One region of the Aeribacillus sp. SP014 genome, then DNA from elsewhere that is predicted to be linked to it. Evidence: riboswitches for the same ligand, from Rfam matches in the RefSeq annotation. Region 1 holds a riboswitch; each other region holds the start of a gene.
The links. Region 1 has a riboswitch for S-adenosylmethionine ahead of ACVIJU_RS15985 (bifunctional homocysteine S-methyltransferase/methylenetetrahydrofolate reductase). Riboswitches for the same ligand answer to the same signal wherever they lie in the genome.
Positions count from the first base shown of each region.

Region 1 (3,724 bases):
CTTTATCATTGCCTGCTTTTTGCATCTGTTCGCGAATCGAATCGGACAATTTAATGCCTGGCACTTCGTTATGAATAAATTCAGCATTGCGGCTGCTTATTAACGGCATAATCCCGAGATATATCGGAACATTCAGATGTTTTGTTGCTTCATATACTTCTTCGATCAGCTTCTCCGAGTAGAGCGGCTGCGTAATAAAATAATCGGCTCCGCAGCTGATTTTTTTCTCAAGTCTCTGAACTGCGCGATCAAGATGTCTTACGTTCGGATTGAAGGCGGCGGCTACAGTAAAGTTTGTTTTTTGACCAAGTGATTTTCCGGAGTATGACAAACCTTCATTAAATTGCTTAATTAAGCTGATTAAATCAAACGATGATAAATCATAGACAGAGGTTGCACCCGGAAAATCACCGATTTTGGACGGGTCGCCGGTGACCGCTAAAATATCGTGCAGGCCAAGCGTATGCAGCCCCATTAAATGGGATTGAATGCCGATTAAATTTCTGTCACGACATGTTAAATGAACGAGCGGGCGAAGCTGGAAACGGCTTTTCACAATATTTGCGCAAGCAACATTGCTGATTCTTGGTGTAGCAAGGGAATTATCCGCAAGCGTAATTGCATCAATCCCCGCTTTTTTCAACGCTTTTGCTCCTGTTAAAAATTTTTCCAAGCCGAGCGTTTTCGGCGGGTCCAATTCTACAATCACTGAGCGTCTGTTTTTTGCAATATCTGGGAGAGGAGTTTCTTGACTTTCTTTCATAGGTAAAACATGAATTGGAACATTTCGTTCTTTTACTTCTTTCTCTGTGACAGGAGGGAGGTTTGATACAGCTTCAGCCATTGCCCGAATATGTTTCGGCGCGGTTCCGCAGCATCCGCCGAGAAGCCGGACACCTTGTTTTCGGAATTGAAGAGCCGCTTCATAAAAATAGTGTTCATCTGATTCATAAACTAATCTTCCGTTTTCATACCTTGGCAGGCTGCCGTTTGGAAAAGCGGATAAAAAGGCATGTTCAAACAGCGGCACTTCTTCCAGAGATTGCAGCATATGATAAGGGCCTAAACGGCAATTGAGGCCGACAATATCTGCACCAAGTTCTTCAAGCATTTTCAAACCGTCTGCCAATCTTGTTCCATTTTGAAAGACGCCTTGTTCGTGCAAAGAAACATTTGTGATAATGGGCAAATCCGTTTCTTTTCTAGCTATTTGCAAAACGGTTTTCAGTTCTTCCAAGTCGTAATAGGTTTCTAAAATAATGCCATCTACGTTTTCGGATAAAAGGACATGAAGCTGCTCACGAAAATTTTCGGCAATGTCAGATAGCGTGAAGGCGCTTTTTTGAAACGAACGGATGCCGCCGATTGTTCCGATGACATACCCTTTGTTTTCCGCTTTTTGTAACGCCCTCTTTGCAAGTTCAACCCCTTTTTGGTTGATGATCTTTATATCATCTTCCAGCCCATATCTGGCAAGCTTTATGCGATTGGCGCCGTATGTATTTGTTTGAATAACAGTTGCGCCTGCGTCTAAATAGGCTGAATGAATCCGTTCTATTTCTTCCGGTTTTGAAACGTTTAGCTCATCAAAGCATCTGTCTATTCCGAATGAGTATAGTAGAGTCCCCATTGCTCCGTCGGCAATTAATATATGATTCTGTAAATCTTGTAAAAGCCCCATAAAAAGTCCTCCAATCAAATGAAATAGGCGCCTGCAAGGAGGCGAACACCTATATAAAAAAGAAAAGCCTTCTAAGAAGAAGACTTTTTCTTGAACATTTTCCCCTTCTTCTTATCTTCCGAGCGCAAATTTACGCATCGCTGGATTTAGCACCTTGGTACCCAAAGTTTTTGGGTAATCCGGTTGCTGAAGGTTCATCGGGCCAGTCCCTCCGCTTCTCTTGATAAGAACGCTTTACCGTATGAAATTTTAAAACAACGGATTAATCCTAATTTAACGAATTTTATCAAAATAATCAATATAAAATTTCAATTTTGTGAACAGGGCAAAGCTAGCGAAAATTAATAAATTGTACGTCGATCGGCAAGTCGGCGCTTTTCACAGCTGCAATCACTTTTTGCAAATCGTCCTTGCTTTTGCCGCTTACCCGGACTTGGTCGTCTTGAATTTGGCTTTTTACTTTTAGCCCGGTATTTTTGATCAGCGCATTGATCTTTTTCCCGTTTTCTTTGTCAATTCCGTTGACAAGTTTGGCTCTTTGTCTGACAGTGCCTCCTGAAGCCTTTTCGATTTTCCCGTACTGAATATTCTTGGTTGCGACACCGCGTTTAATCATTTTGCTTACTAATACATCTTTTAGTTGATTCAGCTTATATTCATCGTCAGAGATTAGCACAAGCTCATCTTTTTCTAGGGATATATCGCTTTTAGATCCTTTGAAATCATATCTGTTTACAATTTCTTTTTTCGCCATTTGAATGGAATTGTTCACTTCGGCAATATCCACTTTTGAGACGATGTCAAATGAATTCTCCTTAGCCAACTTTTTACCTCCAATAACGTTATTTACATTCATTATAGTGAATGTCGTTCAGTTGAACAACTCTTTTAGGGGTTCCTCGCAAATTAAATGAAAAAACCGTTACTTAAAGCAACGGCAAGGAAATTAATATCTGCTTAAATGCAATTAAGCTAAAGATGTCGCTTTAGAACATTTAGGGGAAAGAAAGTCTTGTAAGTTTTTTACTGCTTCGAGCGAATCTTCTCCTTCAGCGCTGATGACTACATGACCTTCTAAAAAGGCGGAAAAACCGAGCATGCTTAAAACGCTTTTCGCATTTAATTGGAGCTTTTTTGTTTGGAATAAAATGTAGCTGTTAAATTTAATCGCTTCATGGACAAGGGAAATGACATATTCCGGCTCCATCTCTTTTGTAAGATACACGGAAATTTCATGTTTCTTCATTGTGCCACCTCTTGTATACTTATTTTACAATATCTTACATTAATAAAGGATAGATTCCCACATGTTTGTCATTTCCTCTTACATATAAAAAAATGACCTCCGCTTTCGAATATGGAAACGTTCTGGATTTCTCTGTTTTTTAATGAAATGAATGGTCTAATCAAATTGAAAGTTATTGCCCCGCCCATGTTTTATTAGACAAAAATGAAAACAAAAGCTAGAGAAAAGATGCATACTGTAAGATAAGAAAGCGTCTTTTTCTTTCAGAACGTCTGGATAGAAGAAGTGGAAGACTCGCCTTTAGAGATATTTCAAAAAAAGAAAAAGCCCGACAGGCGGGCATTATAAATGATCCGTTTTCTTTGAGTATTGCCGTTTTCCAAGCTCTCGATTTTTTTCCTTCAATAGATTTTTTTCGTGTCGTTTTGCATTGTTGTCTACAGCTTTTTTATCATTATCGCTTGTTTTGGACATTCAGGAAGCTCCTTTCAATACTGTTATATACTTATGATTTCCATGAAGCTTCTTGAATATGTTTATTTAGAAAAAATACAGCAAGGGTGCCGGGGCCAGAGTGTGCACCAATGACAGCACCGATCGTATGGATGATAATTTCTTTTGGATGAAACGTTTCTTCAATTAATTGTTTTAATTCGAGAGCTGCTTCTTCATCATCACCATGGCTGATGGCGATTGTCTGTTCACTCAATCCGTCTCCACGCTCTTCCATCAGCTCAAGAATTCTCCGGTAAAGCTTCTTTTTCCCGCGGATTTTTTCCAGCGGGATCAGCTTTCCT
Region 1 covers NZ_JBSRXI010000001.1:3,257,950-3,261,673, reverse strand. The annotation lists gene ACVIJU_RS15985 (bifunctional homocysteine S-methyltransferase/methylenetetrahydrofolate reductase) at 1-1,681, opposite strand, end outside; SAM riboswitch class I at 1,790-1,911, opposite strand; gene ACVIJU_RS15980 (YajQ family cyclic di-GMP-binding protein) at 2,013-2,504, opposite strand; gene ACVIJU_RS15975 (HPr family phosphocarrier protein) at 2,649-2,927, opposite strand; gene ACVIJU_RS15970 (DUF3941 domain-containing protein) at 3,270-3,401, opposite strand; gene ACVIJU_RS15965 (DegV family protein) at 3,433-3,724, opposite strand, start outside.

Region 2 (3,724 bases), 100 kb from region 1:
CAGCCGTGTTCATCATCACCAATTAATCGGCGTTTTGGATCGGCGGAAAGTGTTGTTTTGCCTGTTCCCGATAAACCGAAAAAGAGCGCGACATCGCCTTCTTGACCGACATTGGCGGAGCAGTGCATTGAAAATATATCTCTTTCTGGAAGCAGGAAGTTCATGACGGAAAAGATAGACTTTTTCATCTCGCCTGCATATTCAGTTCCGCCGATCAGGATTATTCTCTTTTCAAAAGAAATAATGATAAATGCTTCTGAGTTCGTTCCATCCACAGCTGGATCTGCTTTAAAGGAAGGAGCGGAAACAATCGTAAACGGATTTTTATGCTCCTTTAAATCGTCTTGGCTTTTCGGACGGATAAACAGTTGGCGAGCAAATAAATTTTGCCACGCCAATTCATTGACCACTTGAATTGGAAGACGATATTTTTTGTCAGCTCCGGCAAATCCGTTAAAAACATAAATTTCATCTCTATTTTTTAAATATTGTATGACTTTTAAGTACAGTTTTTCAAAAACTTCTGATGAAATTGGCTTGTTGACGGGTCCCCAATCAATTAAATGCTTGACAGAATCTTCTTCAACGATGAATTTATCTTCTGGTGACCGGCCGGTATATTTGCCTGTTGTAACCGAAACTGCACCTGTATTTGTTAAAAAGCCTTCTTTCCTAGCTAAAACTTTTTCTACAAGCCGTGCGACTGGTAAATTATGATATGCATTTGGTCCGCTGATCAACGAAGCTAATTCATTTGATACATCTACAATATTCATATACATACCATCCTTTTTTTGCATATTTGAAATGGTTTTATAGAAATAGTATAACACATTCACGAAAATAATCCATCCTATTTATCGATTTCTGAAAATAATGTTTTTACTATATATTTTGCCTTCATTTTTGGGCATCATACGAATCATGATTGATCAGCTGATACTGAAATAATGGATATCAGATGATTTGGAAAATTACAGAGAAGCTTTATTTATTGTTGACAAGTACTTTTTTGCTCCTGTATGATATACATTTGAACGGATACTCTTATCCCGAGTTGGCGGAGGGACAGGCCCTATGAAGCCCAGCAACCGGCTCGTTGAAAGAAGACAGTAGAATATGGCTTTCAAAATCCCGGTATTCTATGGACATACAACATGATGCGAAAGAATTCCATATTCATAGACGAGCAATGGTGCTAACCTGATGCAAGGTTATATCCTTGAACGATAAGAGTGAAAGGCAATGATGTTTATAACAACCTTTCCTCTGGCAGGGAAGGTTTTTTCTATGTATAAGAGAAATCTCGTTTAGCCAAGTTTTTCTTATCGTACGCAATTTTGATATGTTTACAACAGTGGTGAGGGAATGAGTTCCGTGTCAATGTCAAGGAGTGTAGCACTCCATAAACATCATTTTAAGTTTGAGGAGGAAGCAGTAAATGACAAAAAAGCGCCGTCTGTTTACATCTGAATCCGTAACGGAAGGGCATCCGGACAAAATTTGCGACCAAATTTCAGATGCGATTTTAGATGCCATTTTAGAAAAAGATCCGAACGCACGTGTAGCTTGCGAAACATCTGTCACCACCGGACTTGTATTAGTCAGTGGAGAAATTACGACAAGCACGTATGTGGATATACCAAAAATTGTGCGAGAAACGGTCAAAGAGATCGGCTATACGAGAGCTAAATACGGTTTTGATGCTGAAACTTGTGCTGTTTTAACATCAATTGATGAGCAATCACCCGATATTGCTGCAGGGGTGGATAAAGCTTTAGAAGCGCGAGAAGGACAAATGACTGATGAAGAAATTGAAGCGATTGGCGCTGGAGATCAAGGGTTAATGTTCGGTTTTGCATGCAATGAAACGAAGGAATTAATGCCTCTCCCGATTTCCATTGCCCATAAGCTTTCACGCCGGCTTACAGAAGTTAGAAAAAGCGAAGAAATTCCTTATTTGCGTCCGGACGGAAAGACGCAAGTTACGGTAGAATATGATGAAAATGAACAGCCGGTTAGAATTGACACAATTGTCATATCGACTCAACACCATCCGGAGGCAACTTTAGAACAAATTAAGCAGGATATTAAAGAAAAAGTAATTGATCCGGTTGTGCCAAAAGAACTGATCGATGAAGAAACAAAATATTTCATCAACCCTACCGGACGTTTCGTTATTGGCGGACCACAAGGAGATGCAGGATTAACGGGACGAAAAATCATTGTCGATACTTACGGAGGCTATGCGCGCCATGGCGGAGGAGCTTTCTCAGGAAAAGATCCGACGAAGGTAGACCGATCTGCAGCTTATGCGGCTCGTTATGTAGCGAAAAATATTGTCGCAGCCGGACTTGCAGACAAATGCGAGGTTCAGCTGGCCTATGCAATTGGTGTGGCGAAACCTGTCTCTATTTCTGTTGATACGTTCGGTACTGGCAAAGTAAGCGAAGATGTTTTAGTTGAATTAATTCGCAATAACTTTGATTTGCGCCCAGCTGGCATTATAAAAATGCTTGACTTGCGCCGCCCGATTTACAAACAGACAGCTGCTTACGGTCATTTCGGACGCAACGATCTAGATTTGCCATGGGAACGCACAGATAAAGCGGAAGCTTTGCGCGAACAGGCTCATCAATATTTGTAAAATAAAAAAGGTGTCCAATGCGATGCATGCATTAGACACCTTTTTGCTTTTATGGTCCGAATGCGACAAAACAGATGGTGCCTGCTGAAGCTCCTAGAACTATTCCCGCCAGCACATCTGAAGGGTAGTGTAGGCCAAGAAAAATTCTTGATAGTGCCACACTGAATGCGAGAGGAAGCAAAATCCATGTTAAGGCTGGAAAAAAGAGCAAAAATGGTGTTGCCACTGAAAATACAGCTGTCGTATGTCCAGAAGGAAATGAATGGTCAGTTAACGGATTTTCTAACACTTTTGTTTCAAATAATGTAAGATAAGGCCGTCTGCGTGGATAAATTCTTTTCACAATGAAAACCGGAATATGACTGAAAAAAAGTGCAGCTGAACTTGCCAAGGCAACAGTTTTTACAGGTTCATTAAAAAATAACATCAGCATTAAACATGTTGCAATTGAAAAAACAGCCCCTCCTAAATGAGTAATATACCGAAAATAAACATTCAGTCCTTTTCGTTCAAAATGCGAATTAATCAGTTTGAACAACTTGCACTCAAATTGGTAAAGCTGATTCAGCAGTCTGCCCATGTTAAAGTTCCTCTTTTCAAAAAGCAAAAATTCTTAAAAAAATTTTCTCTCATATTTATGTAAACTTCAACAAATCTAATAAAAATTTTACAAAATTTTAAAAATACATGAAGCTGCCCGGTAAAGAATGACATTTGAAAGAGAAAGTTTTAAAATGTTTTTATAAGCAATTTATATGTTGTTCATACGAGCAATATTTTTATAATATTGAGCTTTTTCGATATACTCGCGACGGATGCGTTCCATATCTTGAAGATCTTCTTCTGTTAATTCTCTAATCACTTTGGCGGGTCTTCCGAATGCTAAAGTTTTCTCAGGTATCTTTTTGCCTGGCGGGACAAGACTGCCTGCACCGATAAAAGCGCCTTTTCCGATTTCTGCTCCATCCAGAATAATCGAACCCATTCCAATTAGAGCTCCTTTCCGCACAATCGCACTATGGAGCAGAACTTGATGGCCGACGGTTACATCATCTTCAATAATTAACGGTTTATTTG
Region 2 covers NZ_JBSRXI010000001.1:3,360,961-3,364,684, reverse strand. The annotation lists gene pckA (phosphoenolpyruvate carboxykinase (ATP)) at 1-776, opposite strand, end outside; SAM riboswitch class I at 1,045-1,236, shown strand; gene metK (methionine adenosyltransferase) at 1,442-2,647, shown strand; gene ACVIJU_RS16435 (phosphatase PAP2 family protein) at 2,697-3,227, opposite strand; gene ACVIJU_RS16430 (gamma carbonic anhydrase) at 3,399-3,724, opposite strand, start outside.
Region 2: it holds a riboswitch for S-adenosylmethionine, as region 1 does, so the genes downstream of both, metK (methionine adenosyltransferase) here and ACVIJU_RS15985 (bifunctional homocysteine S-methyltransferase/methylenetetrahydrofolate reductase) in region 1, are expected to answer to the same signal.

Region 3 (3,724 bases), 2.3 Mb from region 1:
GGTTGGGACACTTTTCATCACACGTATAAGGCCAATGAATGGTGATCGTTTCTCCGCTAAAATCCGCTTTATTGCAAAACAGTGCGGTAATAGAATCAAAAGGCTGCAACAGCGGTTTAATAAAAAAATCGATTCCGCCGCTGACAATGTATAAAGGAATGTTCATGTTTTTCGCATAATGAACAAAGTCGCGAAATCCTTCCCTTATTTCTGCAGTTTCTAAAATATAGTGAATGATGTCACCCTTTAAAGAAGATGGAAGAAGTGCAAACATCTTGCCGACTCCTTCCTGAATACTAATCGACTGGGAAAGGACGCCATCCTTCAATTGCTCCCACTCTTTTGGAGCGAAACGCTTCATGATGCTAACGATGTTATCTTTTTTTGTCACCGTTCCATCAAAATCACAAAATATTACTGGCTTCAATTGGACGGTGCCTCCTTCCATCCCCAGAGCCGAATTGCTTCTTGTAATTCTATGTCTTCAGCTGCTTCATTAAGGGGAACACCCCGGGAAACAGCGTCAACTGCCTGACGGAAAGCTTTTCCTCCACCCTGAGCACCTTGCGGGTGACCGTGAACACCGCCTCCTGCATTAATGACACAATCTTTTCCAAAATCATGAATTAAAATGGGAACAAGACCCGGGTGAATGCCAGCAGATGGAACAGGAAAAACTGGTTTTAAAACTGATTCCTTCACCAATTCTTCTTTCACTTTTAAAACTTTGTCACGCTCCAATGCAACGCTGCCATATGGTGAAGGGAACAACGAAAAATCTGCTCCAGCAATTCTTATCAATTTTCCAAGCAATAAGGAATGAGAGAGCCCATATTTTTCGGATGAAGTAAACGATCCGCTAAACGCCGGATGAGCCATAATTGGGAGGGCGATTTCATCATCTTCCCTTAATGCTTGCAGCACATCGAGGCCATATGTAAAAACATTAAATAGCAAAATATCGGCACCTAATTCTTTTGCTTTTCTTGCCTTATCTTTCAATTCAAATGTTTTTCCCGTCAAATTGACCGCATACAAAGTTCGGTGCCCTTTTTCTTGATACACGTTATCAAGAACTTTTTTGCCTTCCTTTATTCTTGTTTCAAATGATGTGAGCGAATTTTCAAAAAGTATTTCGTCATCCTTTACTAAGTCGACGCCCCCGAGAGCCTGCTCCCGCAATTGGGCAAGAAGGTAATCCATATCACGTCCAATTACACCTTTAAAGATGCTCATCACTAACGGTCTGTCGTAAACGCCAAGTTTTTCTCGTAACCCCTGAATTCCAAATCGAGGACCTGGAAAATACCGAAAGATCTCATCGTCAAACTGCAAATCTAGTAATTTTATTTCTCCATCTAGTGATAATTTTCCAAAAGTTGTCGTTAAGATGGCAGGAATGTCTTTAGAAAAGTTTTCTCCCGGAAAGCGAATGTGAAGCTGTGCAATCGTTTTGCCGGAGGATGGATCCTCGCCTGTTTCTTTTATCTCAACCACTTGTCCTTTATGCTTTTTTAACTGCTCTTGCACTAAAAGAGGAAGGTCAGTCCACGAACCTACCGTTAATCCAAGAGCAATGCCTTCTGCTTTTTTTTCTAAATCTTCTCGTTTCGCAATGATTTGGTATACTGCTGTTACGTGACCCATTTTTTCAATCCTCTTCATTCAGATTTTTTTATATAAATAAAACCTCTTCAATAAGAAGAGGTTTTTTGTCAAAACAACTTCTTATCTTTCAACATCTCTGTTGGGAGAATTAGCACCGTGCTCATCATATGAGTCGGTTGCCGGGCTTCATTGGGCTCATCCCTCCACCTGCTCTTGATAAGAGTTTTATTATTAACTTTATAATTCTTATTCGGTTACTTGGATTATGCCACTATCCTTCCCCTCTGTCAACACTTTTTTACATCATATTCGATTCAAATTCGCTTACATTTTTCTGATGGCATGCTACAATTATTTAATGGTGCAGTTTAATTAAAGGAGAAATGATTTTTATGGAAACTTATACAACCCTCAAAAAGATTACTCCTTCCTATGACCCTTGGGAAGCTTATTTAGATATGAAGGAATACGGTGAATTAACATTATCAAATATAGAATTTACCACCACTACAATCTGCAATATGCGATGTGAGCATTGCGCTGTAGGATACACTTTATCTCCGAAAGATCCTGAAGGGCTGCCGCTCGATTTACTTTTAAAAAGGCTAGACGAAGTGCCGACATTGCGATCCCTTTCGATTACCGGCGGGGAGCCGATGCTTTCGATAAAATCTGTGGAAAATTATGTCGTTCCCATTTTAAAATACGCACATGAACGCGGGATACGAACCCAAATCAATTCCAATTTAACATTGGACTTGAAACGCTATGAAAAAATTATCCCGTATTTAGATGTTTTGCATATTTCCCATAACTGGGGAACAGTCGATGATTTTGTTGAAGCCGGATTTGCAATGATGAAAAAGAAGCCTCCATATAAAGAACGCGCAAAATATTTTGAACGAATCATTGAAAACTCTAGAGCTCTGGCTGAAGCGGGAGTAATTGTTTCAGCGGAGACGATGCTGAATAAACGGACGGTTCCTCATCTTGAAAAAATCCATAGACAAATTGTAGACGAAATGAAATGTCAACGCCATGAGGTGCATCCAATGTATCCAAGTGATTTCGCTAGCAATCTTGAAACGCTCAGCTTGGATGAGATACGCGAAGCAATTCATAAGCTCTTGGATATCCGCGACGAATCAGTGTGGATGCTGTTTGGAACACTCCCGTTTTACGCTTGCAGCGACAATGAGGAAGATTTAGCATTGCTGAAGCGATTGAGAGAAAGCAAAAACGTGACTGTTCGAAATGACCCTGACGGCAGATCCCGTCTCAATGTCAATATTTTTACAGGGGACATTATTGTGACAGATTTCGGCGATGTACCGCCGCTTGGAAACATCAAAAAAGATACTCTTTTATCAGCCTATGAAAAATGGATGCAATCCCCGATTGCCCAACAGCTGAATTGCCATTGTCCAAACGTAGCGTGTCTTGGACCGAATCTTTTAGTGAAAAATAGTTATTACCGAGACTTAGATTTTACAAAAAGAAAAGCGCGCATATAATAAAAGGGCTTGGGCTTCTTTCGGCAATATATTTGCCTTTCGCCCGCCCTTTTCTATTATCTAGGCTGATTGGTAATAAGAAAGTGGAAGGATGCCCGATCCTGCACAGGAATCCATGCTCCAATGCCTTGTTGCGTAACATTTTTGACAACAATTTGCTTCTTGCTTCCCCTTAACATTAAATACACTTCTCCGTAAGTGACTTTTCCTTTTTCGTTGACAGCGGGAACGTATGCGTATAAATACCCCATTTTTTTCGGCGGGATATTATATACTTGATTTTTTTTCGTCCCGAAGCCGACAATTGTTTCAAATGCTAGCGGCATTTTCGATTTCTTTGCCGCCTTCATCAGCATCAATTTTTTGACATCTTTATGATCAGAAATTCTAGCGGTTAATCCTCCTTTTACCCGTTTTTGTGCCTCCTGTTTATAGCTAATTTGAACGGGCGACTTACCGCCTCGATTGTCAAAAAAGTTTGTATTGATTTTTTGATACTCCCAATTGACTGTTGTTTCCTCAGATTCATAATTCAATGCCCACCGTCCCAAGTAAATGGCGGCTCTATATCCTATGGCGGTTGGAGAAGGTGTAATGGAAGA
Region 3 covers NZ_JBSRXI010000001.1:941,713-945,436, reverse strand. The annotation lists gene ACVIJU_RS04670 (2-hydroxy-3-keto-5-methylthiopentenyl-1-phosphate phosphatase) at 1-427, opposite strand, end outside; gene ACVIJU_RS04665 (2,3-diketo-5-methylthiopentyl-1-phosphate enolase) at 424-1,647, opposite strand; SAM riboswitch class I at 1,726-1,831, opposite strand; gene yfkAB (radical SAM/CxCxxxxC motif protein YfkAB) at 2,001-3,122, shown strand; gene ACVIJU_RS04655 (YfkD famly protein) at 3,179-3,724, opposite strand, start outside.
Region 3: it holds a riboswitch for S-adenosylmethionine, as region 1 does, so the genes downstream of both, ACVIJU_RS04665 (2,3-diketo-5-methylthiopentyl-1-phosphate enolase) here and ACVIJU_RS15985 (bifunctional homocysteine S-methyltransferase/methylenetetrahydrofolate reductase) in region 1, are expected to answer to the same signal.